Regions from separate parts of the Bradyrhizobium sp. LMG 9283 genome, predicted to be linked through region 1. Evidence: riboswitches for the same ligand, from Rfam matches in the RefSeq annotation. Region 1 holds a riboswitch; the other holds the start of a gene.
The links. Region 1 has a riboswitch for S-adenosylmethionine ahead of P6U29_RS04955 (homoserine O-acetyltransferase). Riboswitches for the same ligand answer to the same signal wherever they lie in the genome.
Positions count from the first base shown of each region.

Region 2: another riboswitch for S-adenosylmethionine. It lies ahead of P6U29_RS39650 (O-succinylhomoserine sulfhydrylase); the one in region 1 lies ahead of P6U29_RS04955 (homoserine O-acetyltransferase).

Region 1 covers NZ_CP120691.1:1,057,034-1,063,196, reverse strand. Annotated here, with positions in the region: gene P6U29_RS04965 (alpha/beta fold hydrolase) at 1-659, shown strand, start outside; gene metW (methionine biosynthesis protein MetW) at 790-1,452, opposite strand; gene P6U29_RS04955 (homoserine O-acetyltransferase) at 1,455-2,657, opposite strand; SAM riboswitch at 2,752-2,831, opposite strand; gene P6U29_RS04950 (chorismate mutase) at 3,033-3,881, shown strand; gene hisC (histidinol-phosphate transaminase) at 3,915-5,012, shown strand; gene P6U29_RS04940 (prephenate/arogenate dehydrogenase family protein) at 5,009-5,944, shown strand; gene P6U29_RS04935 (DUF2125 domain-containing protein) at 6,075-6,163, opposite strand, start outside.
Region 2 covers NZ_CP120691.1:8,495,476-8,501,638, forward strand. Annotated here, with positions in the region: gene P6U29_RS39645 (2'-deoxycytidine 5'-triphosphate deaminase) at 24-1,160, opposite strand; SAM riboswitch at 1,241-1,320, shown strand; gene P6U29_RS39650 (O-succinylhomoserine sulfhydrylase) at 1,396-2,583, shown strand; gene P6U29_RS39655 (SGNH/GDSL hydrolase family protein) at 2,699-3,691, opposite strand; gene P6U29_RS39660 (SGNH/GDSL hydrolase family protein) at 3,704-4,483, opposite strand; gene P6U29_RS39665 (OpgC domain-containing protein) at 4,483-5,724, opposite strand; gene apaG (Co2+/Mg2+ efflux protein ApaG) at 5,921-6,163, shown strand, end outside.

The sequences.
Region 1 (6,163 bases):
CCTACACGCATTTCTACACCGATGCGCTTGCCGTGCTCGATCACCTCAAGATCGAGCGCGCGCATCTCGTCGGGCTGTCGATGGGTGCCTACTCATCGCTTCAGATCGGGCTCAACGCGCCGCAGCGCGCGTTGTCGATGACGCTCGCCGGCGTCGGCTCCGGCTCGGAGATCGAAAATCTCGAGAACTGGCGCAAGCAGTGCCGCGCCAATGCAGAGCAGTTCGAGACGCTCGGCTCCGTCGAGGTCGCGAAGGTTACGCGCGAGGCGCCGAGCCGGATTCCCTTCCTGGTGAAGGACTCGCGCGGCCATGCCGATTTCTACGCTGCCCTGGCACGGCACGATGCCAAGGGATCGGCGCGCACCATGCGCGGCTTCCAGGGCGGCCGTCCCTCGATTTATACGATGACGGACGCGATCGCGAAGGTGGCAACACCCGCGCTGATCATCTGCGGCGACGAGGATGATCCGTGCATCGGGCCGAGCCTGTTCCTGAAGAAGCATCTGCCTGCGCCCGGGCTCGCGATGTTTCCGAAGTCGGGCCACGTGCTCAATCTGGAAGAGCCGGCGCTGTTCAACGAAAGCGTGGAGCGGTTCGTGACGCTGGTGGAAGCCGACCGCTGGCCGGTGCGCGATCCGCGGTCGTTGGCGGCGCATTAGATCGGCGGAGCCGAACACTCCGTCGCGTAGCCCGGATGGAGCGAAGCGTAATCCGGGATTCTCGAGCGCGGCACGACCTGCCCCGGATTGCGCTTCGCTCCATCCGGGCTACGGAATGACGCCTACGGCGTCACTTCCCCCCGCCCCTGCTCAGCAGAAACACGCCCTGCTCGCCGAACATGTTCCACACCCACCACGGCAGATTGAGCGGCACGGGACGGCCGTGGAGATCGAGCGCCACCGAGCGCTCCATCTTGACGTTGATCTCGTCGCAGAGCTGCACGAAGTCCTTGATGGTGCAGAAATGGATGTTGGCGGTGTCGTACCAGGTCGCCGGCAGATTCTCCGTGCGCGGCATGTGGCCGCCGATCAGGAGCTGCAGCCGCATCTTCCAGAACCCGAAATTCGGGAACGACACGATGGCCCGGCGGCCGATGCGCAACAGGTTCTCCAGCACGACCTTCGGCTGCCGCGTCGCCTGCAGCGTCTGCGACAGGATCACGTAGTCGAAGGCGTCGTCGGGATAGTTGACGAGGTCGGTGTCGGCATCGCCCTGCACCACCGCAAGACCCTTGGCGACGCAGCGGTTGACGCCCTCGCGCGACAGCTCGATGCCGCGGCCGTCGATGCCGCGGGTCTCCAGCAGCTGAAGCAGATCGCCGTCGCCGCAGCCGACGTCGAGCACTTTGGAGCCCGGCTTGACCATCTCGGCCACCAGCAGATGGTCGGCACGAAACTGGCCGGACGGCGCGGTCGCAACGCCGTTCAGAGGCAGCACTTGCTGGACGGACATCGCTAGCCGTCCTTAATGCTGAGCCCGCGGGCCTTGCCTGCCGATTGCAGGAAGGCGCGGGAGATGTCGAAGAATTCGGGCACGTCGAGCAGGAAGGCGTCATGTCCGCGATCAGTCTCGATCTCGGCAAACGACACCCGGGCGCTCGAGGCGTTCAGCGCGTGCACCAGCGCGCGCGATTCAGATGTCGGAAACAGCCAGTCGCTGGTGAAGGAGACCACGCAGAAGCGGGTCTGGATGCCGGCGAACGCCTTCGCCAGCACGCCGCCATGGTCGGCGGCGATGTCGAAATAGTCCATCGCGCGGGTCAGATAGAGATATGAGTTGGCGTCGAAGCGCTCCACGAAGGACGAGCCCTGGTAGCGCAGATAGCTTTCGACCTGGAAGTCGGCGTCGAACGAGAAGGTCGGCAGCTCGCGGTCCTGCATGCGCCGGCCGAACTTGCGATGCAGCGCCGCGTCCGAAAGATAGGTGATGTGCGCCGCCATCCGCGCCACCGCGAGCCCGCGATGCGGATGGATAGCGCGGTCGGCATAGCCGCCGCCGTGCCAGTCGGGATCGGCCATCACGGCCTGACGGCCGAGCTCGTGGAAGGCGATGTTCTGCGCCGAGTGCCGCGTCGCGCAGGCAATCGCGAGCGCGGAGAACACGCGGGCAGGATAGGCCGCGGTCCATTGCAGCACCTGCATGCCACCCATCGAGCCGCCAACGACCGCAAACAGCGTGTCGATGCCGAGCCGGTCGATCAGCATCGCCTGCGCGCGCACCATGTCGGGAATGGTGATGACGGGGAAATCCAGACCCCAGACCTTGCCGGTGGCGGGATTGATCGACGCCGGCCCGGTCGAGCCCATGCAGCCACCGATCACGTTGGAGCAGATGATGAAGTAGTGCTTGGGATCGATGGGGCGGCCGGGGCCGACCAGCGTCTCCCACCAGCCGGGCTTGCCGGTGACGGGATGCACATTGGCAACATGCTGATCACCGGTCAGCGCATGGCAGATCAACACGGCGTTGGAGCGATCGGCATTGAGCTCGCCATAGGTCTGGTAGGCGATCTGGAACGGGGAGAGATCGACGCCGCAATCGAGCCGCAGCGGCTGCTCGGTGCCGAAATGCGCGACCTGCGAGCTTGGATGATCCACCTCATGCGACCGTTCGTCGGCGCTGATCGCAGGACTCGGTATCGACTTGACGCTACCCATCTCTGACATCGACCTCGTTTGCGACTGGCCGCTAGACCGCGCCGCTGACATCAGGCCATGAAAAACCCGGCCTGAACGATAGGTTCGGCCGGGATCGGAAGCGTCCCCGGCCTGTTTAGCGAGTTTTTTAACGTGGCTGCAAGCCGGCCGGCTCAAATGACCACGGAACAGGCAAAAGGTACCGTCTTGGGCCATTTACGTCAAGTCGCGGCCGGATCGAGCCAAATCGCCTCGCGCTGCCCGCGGAACGAGCCATCATTCTCTTTGCTTTCGCCGCCCCGACTGCCTAATCAGGACATTGATCGCAGCGGTCACGGCTGTACCAATTGTCTTGCCGATCCGCACCGGAACGCCCTTCAACAGCCTCTGTCAGACATGACCCAACGTCCGCCCGCGCCACCATCGCTCCAGGAACTGCGCAAGGAGATCGACGCGATCGATGAGGGCATGCATCGCCTGCTGATGCAGCGCGGCGACATCATCGACCGCCTAATCCAGGTCAAACAGACCCAGGAGGTCGGCTCGGCATTTCGGCCTGCGCGCGAGGCCGCCATGATGCGCGACATCGTGCAGCGCCATCGCGGCATCCTGCCGCTCGACACGGTCGAGAGCATCTGGCGCGTCATCATCTCGACGTTCACTTATGTGCAGGCGCCGTTCTCCGTGCATGCCGACGTTTCGGTGAGCGAGCCGGCGATGCGCGATTCCGCGCGCTTCCATTTTGGCTTCACGGTGCCCTACGTCGCGCATTTCAGCGCGCAGGCTGCGGTCGAGGCGGTAGCGAAATCCAAAGGCGACCTGGCGCTGGTCTCAGCCACCTCCAGCCGCACACCGTGGTGGCTGGAGCTCGAAGCGGAAGGCGCACCGAAGATCATCGCGCGGCTGCCTTTCGTCGAGCGTGCCGATCATCCGGCGGCAATGCCGGTGTTCGCAGTCTCGCGCGTCGCCGACAGCGCCCTGGTGACGGAGGTCGAGACCTTCAGCGTGCGCGTCTCCGGGTGGAACGCCGAGGTCGCGCGTGCGCTGTCGCCGCTCGCCGAGATCGTGGCGGTGCCCGATACCGCTTTCGACGGCGCGGCGCTGCTGGTCTCGGTCACCGGCGCGACCAGCATCGACAAAATCAGGGCTGCCCTGATCGAGGCGGGGGCCTCGGTGCGCTCCACGGCCCTCGTCGGCAGCCACGCAACGCGCTATACGGTGCCCCCGACCGGGGCGAAATCGTAAATCGCGAGCAGCCCAGCCTATCCGGAGTCCAAGATGTCCCGCCCCGTGCCGAATCCCGGCATTCTCGATATTGCGCCCTACACCCCCGGCAAGAGTCCGGTGCCGGAGCCGGGCCGCAAGGTGTTCAAGCTCTCGGCCAACGAGACGCCGTTCGGGCCCTCGCCCAAGGCGATCGCGGCGTTCAAGCACGTGGCGGATCATCTCGAAGACTATCCGGAAGGCACCTCGCGCGTGCTGCGCGAGGCGATCGGCCGCTCTTTCGGGCTCGATCCCAACCGCATCATCTGCGGCGCCGGCTCCGACGAGATCCTCAATCTGCTCGCGCACACCTATCTCAGCCAGGGCGACGAGGCGATCTCGACCACCCACGGCTTCCTGGTCTACCCGATCGCAACCATGGCGAACGGGGCCAAGAACGTCGTCGCGCCCGAGACGAACTTCACTGCCGACGTCGATGCTGTTCTCAAGGCGGTCACGCCGCGCACAAAGCTGGTCTGGCTCGCCAACCCCAACAATCCGACCGGCACCTATCTGCCGTTCGACGAAGTCAAGCGGCTGCGCGCCGGCCTGCCCTCGCACGTGCTCTTGGTGCTCGATGCCGCCTATTGCGACTACGTCTCGCGCAACGATTACGAGATGGGGATCGAGCTCGTTGCCACCACCGAGAATACGGTGGTGACGCACACCTTCTCCAAGATCCACGGCCTCGCCGCGCTCCGCATCGGCTGGATGTTCGGGCCCGAGCACATTATCGACGCCGTCAACCGCATCCGCGGCCCCTTCAACGTGTCGACGCCGGCGATGTATGCCGCGGTCGCCGCGATCGAGGACACCGCGCATCAGGCGATGTCGAAGCAGTTCACCGAGACCTGGCGCAACTGGCTCACCGAGGAGATCGGCAAGCTCGGGCTGAAGGTGACGCCAAGCGTCGCCAATTTCGTGCTGATTCACTTCCCGACCGACAAGGGCAAGACTTCGGATGACGCCGACGCCTTCCTGACCAAGCGGGGCCTCGTGCTGCGCACGCTGAAGAACTACGGCCTGCCGCATGCGCTGCGCATGACCATCGGCACCGAGGAGGCCAACCGCCTCGTGGTCGAGGCCTTGCGCGACTTCATGGGCGGCAAATGAGCGCGCAGGCGCACTTCCAGCGCGTCGCGCTGATCGGCTTCGGCCTGATCGGCGGCTCGATCGCGCGCGCCGCGAAGCTCCAGGGCCTCGCTTCCGAGATCGTCACCACCGCGCGCTCGGAGAAGACGCGCGCGCGGGTTGCCGAGCTCGGCATCGTCGATCAGGTCGTTGCGACCAATGCGGAGGCGGTGAAGGATGCCGATCTCGTCATCCTCTGCATTCCCGTCGGCGCCTGCGGACCTGTGGCGCAGGAGATCGCCGGGCATCTGAAGCCAGGAGCGATCATCTCCGACGTCGGCTCAGTCAAGGGCGCGGTGGTCCGGGACATGGCACCGCACCTGCCGCAAGGCGTTCATTTCGTGCCGGCGCATCCGGTGGCGGGCACCGAGCATTCGGGTCCGGATTCCGGCTTTGCCGAGCTCTTCATCAACCGCTGGTGCATCCTGACCCCACCTGATGGCACCGATGCGACGGCGACCGATCGCCTGCGCGCCTTCTGGGCGGCGATGGGCGCCAAGGTCGAGGTGATGACCCCGGATCATCATGATCTCGTGCTCGCGATCACCAGCCATCTGCCGCATCTGATCGCCTACACCATCGTCGGCACAGCCGACGAGCTGGCGCAGGTGACGGAATCCGAGGTGATCAAATTCTCCGCCGGCGGTTTTCGCGATTTCACCCGCATCGCGGCGTCCGACCCGACAATGTGGCGCGACGTCTTCCTCGCCAACAAGGAGGCCGTGCTGGAGATGCTCGGCACCTTCACCGAGGATCTCGCCAAGCTCACCCGCGCGATCCGCCGCGGCGACGGCGAGGCCCTGTTCGACCACTTCACCCGCACCCGCGCCATCCGCCGCGGCATCGTCGAGATCGGCCAGGATTCGGCCGCGCCGGATTTCGGCCGGCCGCACGCGGCACTGAAGAAGCCGTAGCTTCCCTCTCGTCATTCCGGGGCGCGTGAAGCGCGAACCCGGAATCTAGAGATTGCCGCGCGAGATTCTCAGGTGCGCAATTGCGCACCATAGTTCATTCGCTTCGCGAATGCCCCGGAATGACGGCAAGTCAATACAGTGGCGGGATCTGGCCGACCTTGACCGGGCCGAGCAGCACGGCGCCGTCGACGAATTTCAGCGGGAAGCTCCGCGCCTTCT
Region 2 (6,163 bases), 1.4 Mb from region 1:
TCCATCCGGGCTACAGGATCGGGCTACACCCGAAAATGCTTCGATAGTTTGAGGCCTTGGGCCTGGTAATTGGAGCCGATGCGCTGGCCGTACATCGCGTCGGGGCGCGCCAGCATCTTCTCGTAGACGAGGCGGCCGACGATCTGGCCGTGCTCGAGGATGAACGGCACTTCGCGCGAGCGCACCTCCAGCACAGCGCGCGATCCTAGCCCGCCGGCGCCGGCATAGCCGAAGCCGGGATCGAAGAAGCCGGCATAGTGCACGCGGAATTCGCCGACCAGCGGATCGAACGGCACCATCTCGGCGGCGTAATCGGGCGGCACCTGCACAGCTTCCTTGGAGGCGAGGATGTAGAACTCGCCGGGATCGAGGATCAGGCTGCCATCGGGGCGCGCCGAGATCGGCTCCCAGAAATCTTCCACCGCATAGCCGGCGCGGCGGTCGACGTCGACGACACCGGTGTGACGCTTGGCGCGATAGCCGACGAAGCCATTTGCCTTCTCGCCCGAGAGATCGACCGAGACGGCGACGCCGCCGGAGAGATCGGCATCGTCGATGTTGACGAGGCGCTCGGCGGCATGCAGCGCATCGAGCTCGTCGGCATTGAGGATGGCATCGCCGGTGCGGAAACGCACCTGGCTCAGGCGCGAGCCCTCGCGCACCAGCACCGGAAATGTTTTCGGGCTGATCTCGGCATAGAGCGGGCCGTGATAGCCGGCGCCGATCATGTCGAAGCGGCGTGTGCCGTCGGCGATGACGCGGGTGAAGACGTCGAGGCGGCCGGTCGAGCTCTTCGGATTTGCGGCCGCGACGATCTCCGGCGGCAGGGCCAGGCTCTCCAGCAGCGGCACGATGTAGACGCAGTTGGTCTCGAGCACCGCGCCGTCCGCGAGGCTGAACTCGTGCAGCTTCAACTCGTCGATGCGCTCCGCGACCGTGGCGCCGGGACCAGGCAGGAAGCTGGCGCGGACGCGATAGGCGATGTCGCCGAGGCGAAGATCGAGGCTGGCCGGCTGGATCTGGCTCTCGACGAAATCGTAGGCGGGCAGGATGAGGCCTTCTTCCGCCATCGCCGCGATCATGCGGTCGGGCAGGATACCATTGGCGTCGGCGGCGACTGTGAACGTCAACCGGGGGTCCTCATCAGGGGGCAAACTCATCCCGAAATGCGGGACATACCAGCCTTTTACGGCTAACCGATGGACGCCTTGACGGAAAGGGGATTGCGGAATAAGAGCATCACTTATCCCGTGGTGATTTGAGCCGGCCGGCTTGCAGCCACGTTAAATAAGTCGCTAAACAGGCCGGGGACCTCTGTGATCCCGGCCAGTGGAGATATCCAGGCCGGTTTTTTTGTGACCATTTGCGCGTCGATGGTCATGTCGGAGGGTCCTTATGTCGAAGTCGCCTGCTGCCTACCGCCCCGAAACCCGCCTCGTCCATTCCGGGACCCTGCGCTCGCAATATGGCGAGACATCGGAGGCGCTGTTCCTGACGCAAGGCTATGTCTACGCCAGCGCGGAGGAGTGCGAGGCGCGGTTCAAGGGCGAGGATCCCGGCTTCATCTATTCGCGCTACTCCAACCCGACGATCGCGATGTTCGAGCGCCGCATGATCGAGCTCGAAGGCGCCGAGGCAGCCCGCTCGGCCGCAACTGGCATGGCGGCGGTGACGACCGCGATCCTGGCGCCGCTCAAGGCCGGCGATCACGTGGTCGCCTCCCGCGCCCTGTTCGGCTCGTGCCTCTACGTCATCCAGGACCTGTTGCCGCGCTACGGCATCGAGACCACGCTGGTGGACGGGCTCGATCTCGACCAGTGGCAGCGCGCATTGAGGCCCAACACCAAGACGTTCTTCCTGGAGAGCCCAACCAATCCGACACTCGACGTGCTCGACATTCCCGGCATCGCCGAGATCGCACACAAGGGCGGCGCGCGGCTCGTGGTCGACAACGTGTTCGCGACGCCGATCTGGCAGAGCCCGCTCGCGCTGGGCGCCGACGTCGTCGTCTATTCCGCGACCAAGCATATCGACGGCCAGGGCCGGTGCCTCGGCGGCATCATCCTGTCCTCGGAAGCCTTCATCGCCGAGCACATTCACAATTTCATGCGTCAGACCGGCCCGTCGATCTCGCCGTTCAACGCCTGGGTCCTGCTCAAGGGCCTGGAGACGCTGGGCGTGCGCGTGCGCGCGCAGACCGACACGGCGGCGCGTATCGCCGAAGCGCTGGCGAGCCATCCGAAGATCTCGCGGCTGGTCTATCCCGGCCGCGCCGATCATCCGCAGGCGGCGTTAGTGAAGAAGCAGATGCGCGGCGGCTCGACGCTGGTCGGTTTCGAGGTCAAGGGCGGCAAGGCGGCGGCGTTCCGCGTGCTCAATGAGCTGAAGCTTGCGAAGATCTCCAACAATCTCGGCGACGCCAAGAGCCTCGTCACGCATCCGGCAACCACGACGCATCAACGCCTGAAGCCGGAGGACCGCGCCGCGCTCGGCATCAGCGAAGGCTTCATCCGCTTCTCCGCGGGGCTGGAGCATGCGGACGATCTGATCGAGGATCTGACGGCGGCGCTGGAGAAGGCGTGAGGGCTTCGTAGGGTGGGCAACGCGAAGCGTGCCCACCAGTCAAACGTACAGCGCCGATAGATTGGTGGGCACGGCGCGCGGAGAGCGCGCCTTTGCCCACCCTACAGCACCGCGCCTACATCGGCCGATACGTTCTCACATCAGCGGGCACGTTCACACCGATCCTGATCTGGCCGACGGAGCGGATGATGTCGTCGCCGAGCAGCTGGGCGAAGCAGGCGTAGCCCCAATCGTTCATGTGCAGGCCGTCGGCGATCACGAAGCTCTCGACCGGGATCGATTGGTTCTCGTGCCAGTCGCGCATCACCTCGAAGCGCGGGAAGATGCCGACGTGGCGGAGCTCGGCGACCTTGCCGAGCAGCTTCACCATCTTGCCGGCGCTCTCTTTGCGCTGGTTGACGGCCGGTGAGTACTGCGGATCGACCAGCACGATGTCGGTGCCGCCCGCGGCTTGGATACGGCTGATGCCGTCATCGACGATCTTTGCGGTCTCGCCGGGATCGAGGTTGCGCAGCACGGCGTTGGTGCCGACCTGCCAGATCACGAGATCCGGATGCGCGTCGATCACCTGCGTCTGCAGGCGCTTCATCATCTCGGGCGCATCCTCGCCGCCGACGCCGGCATTGACGACGGTGATGTCGGCGGTCGGATAATGCCGGCGCAGCTGCGCGGCGAGACGGTTCGGATAATTGAATTCCGGCGAGCTCGCACCGAATCCCGCGGTCGACGACGAGCCGAACGCGACGATGACGACGGGCTGGCCGGCGACGAGCTTGCTCGCAACGTGCGGCAGCGAGCCCATAGCCTTCGAGCCGTCCTTCGGCGGCAGGCAGGGCACGCGGCCGAAGATGTCGGCGGCGGACTTTGCGACCTCCTTCACCTTGTCGATGGCGCGCGACGTGACGCCGCGCTGCTCGGGCGACCTCGCGGCGACGGTGGTCTGCGACGGCGAAGCGGACGCGGGATCAGCCGGCTGCGCGGGTGCGGGTGTCGCCTGTGCGGCCTGCGATTGTGCACGTGACTGCGAGGCCGGCGTCAGCAGCAACAGCACTGCGGCTGTGGGCGCGGCCAGCCATGATGTCAGGCAAAAAGGGCGAAGAGAACTCATTAACGCTAGACCTCAATTTTGCTGCTGGGCTGGCTCCAGATGAGCCGCGTCGATCACGAACTGTGCCAACGCCCGGCCAAGGCAATCGTGGACCTGCTTCGCCAGCTCAGGCCCGCGAGACGGGCTGAACAGGTCGAACTGGCCCTGATCATTCCACTGCCGCATGATCGAGAAGCGATCGAACAGCGGGATGTCGTGCTCCTGCGCCACCACGCGCATATTATCGAGAAAAGGCTGCGCCGAGATCATGGTCTCGGTGCGCGGGCTATACTGCAAGTTCATCAAGACAACGTCAGTCCCTGCCTTTTGCAGCGCAACAACCCCGTCGGTCACCGCGCTACGAAATTCGTCGGGATCGATGGATCGAATAGCATCCACGGTCCCGGTCTGCCAGATCACCAAAGTAGGCGTTTTTGCTTCCAGCAGCTTAACGAAGGTGGAGGCGGTCTCCTCTGCCGTCTTCTTGCTCTGTATTTCTACGGAGACGTGCACGACCTCGGACGGTGGCAGCTTCTCCTTGAGGATCGCCTCCATGCGCGCCGGGTACGAGCTGCTCTCCGACGACGGAATCGTGGTCGAGCGGCTGCCGATGACCAGGATATCGAGCGGTTTGCCGGCCTTGACCGCGTCGGCGACCTTGGGCAGCTGGCTTTCGCTGGTCAGCAGATAGGGCGGCAATTCGCAGGCCGCGGGCGCAGCGGAAGCGGCTGGCACAGCATCGCCCGCACGCGCCACAGGCGCGGCGAGGCCACCGCATAGCAGGATCAGGCTCAGGAGAACCTTCGCCTTCATCAGCCCCCTCCCGCCAGATCGGCGTTGCCGACGGCGTTTTTGGTTTTCGCACCGCTCTTGTCAGCCACACGCTTGTACCACGAAATCACCCAGGCCACGCCCCACATGATGAGGACCCCGGAGAGACTAATCAGCGCATGCATGGCCGGTCCGCCGGAGACTTCGGCGAGAATGAAATGGCCGGCAAAGGCCAGGAAGACCCCGAGACAGAAGATCTCGAGGGAATGCTGACCACATAGAATCAATGGTCGCAGCCAGCGCGATTTCAAGCCCGGCCAATCCCGGGGCAGGAAGCGCACGGTGAGCGCGGCCAGCGCCAGGAAATGCGTGAAGCGCAGCACGTCGAGGTCGGTCTTGTCGATCGGATACATCCACTGCTCGATCCGCTTCGGCATGAACTGCGAGAGCTGCGGCACATACCAGGTCAGCGTGACGTAGAACGCCGCGACCAGATAGGCGATCGAGATCCACATCGTCACCGGCGAGGCCAGGATGCGCGACATGCGGCGCGCACCCCCGAGCGCGCACCATGCACCGAACACGAACAGCAGCTGCCAGGCAAAGGGATTGAAGGCCCAGAAGCCGTTCGGATAAGCCGACAGATAAAGATCGTACTCCCAGGTCACCGCGTAGAGCACGACCGAAAGGCCGAGCGTGACGTCGGGCCGCCATTTCATCGACCACAGGATCAGGGGCAGCGCCAGCATCAGCACGATGTAGAGCGGCAGCACGTCCATGTTGACCGGACGGAAGCGCAAGAGCAGCGCCTGCACGATGGTGATGTCGGGCTGCTTGAGGAAGTCCATGATACCCATCTCTTCGGTGTAGAGCGGGTTCTCGAACCTGGTCGCCACATAGGAGATCTCGGCGAGGAAGATCGTGAACAGGAAGACGTGGGCGACGTAGATCTGCCAGACCCGCCGCAGGATGCGCGCGGTGGCGATGACGACGCCGCTCTCCAGCATCGCCCGGCCATAGACGAAGGCGGCGGTGTAGCCGGAGATGAAGATGAAGATCTCGGTGGCGTCGCTGAAGCCGTAATTGCGGATAGTGAACCAAGTCAGCAGACTCGGCGGCAGATGGTCGATGAAGATCAGCCACAGCGCGAGCCCGCGGAACAGATCGAGCCGGAGCTCGCGCTCGCCGATGGCGGGCAGCGTGATGGCCGGCGCAGCGGCGCGCGGCTTGGTCTCCGCGGTTCCTGCGATGGTCGATCCCGTCACTTGGTCGGCAATGGTCATCGGGGGCCTAAAAACCCTTCCGCAAATCGCGACATTGAAGGAGTGTAATGGTCCGGCTGTCGTCTCGCAAAGCGGCGGGATCACATAAGGGTGTCTCGCTTGGGGGTGTCCTTCCCCTCGAATTCTGGCGGGACGATGTCGCCAAAGCCATCCGCGGCGTTTGGTTCCCGGGACGGATTTCGGTATGATGCCAACCATGTACCGCGCCGTGACCCGCCAGATCGAAGTGACCGTCGAGCCGAACTTTGTTCCGGAGCAGTCGTCGGCCGACCGCTCGCGCTACTTCTGGTCCTACACCATCGTCATCACCAATTCGGGCGAGGAGACCGTGCAGCTCAAGACGCGGCACTGGATCATCACCGATGCCTCCGGCCGCCAGCAGGAGGTGAAGGGCGAGGGCGTGGTCGGCGAGCAGCCGATCCTGGCCCCCGGCGAGCGC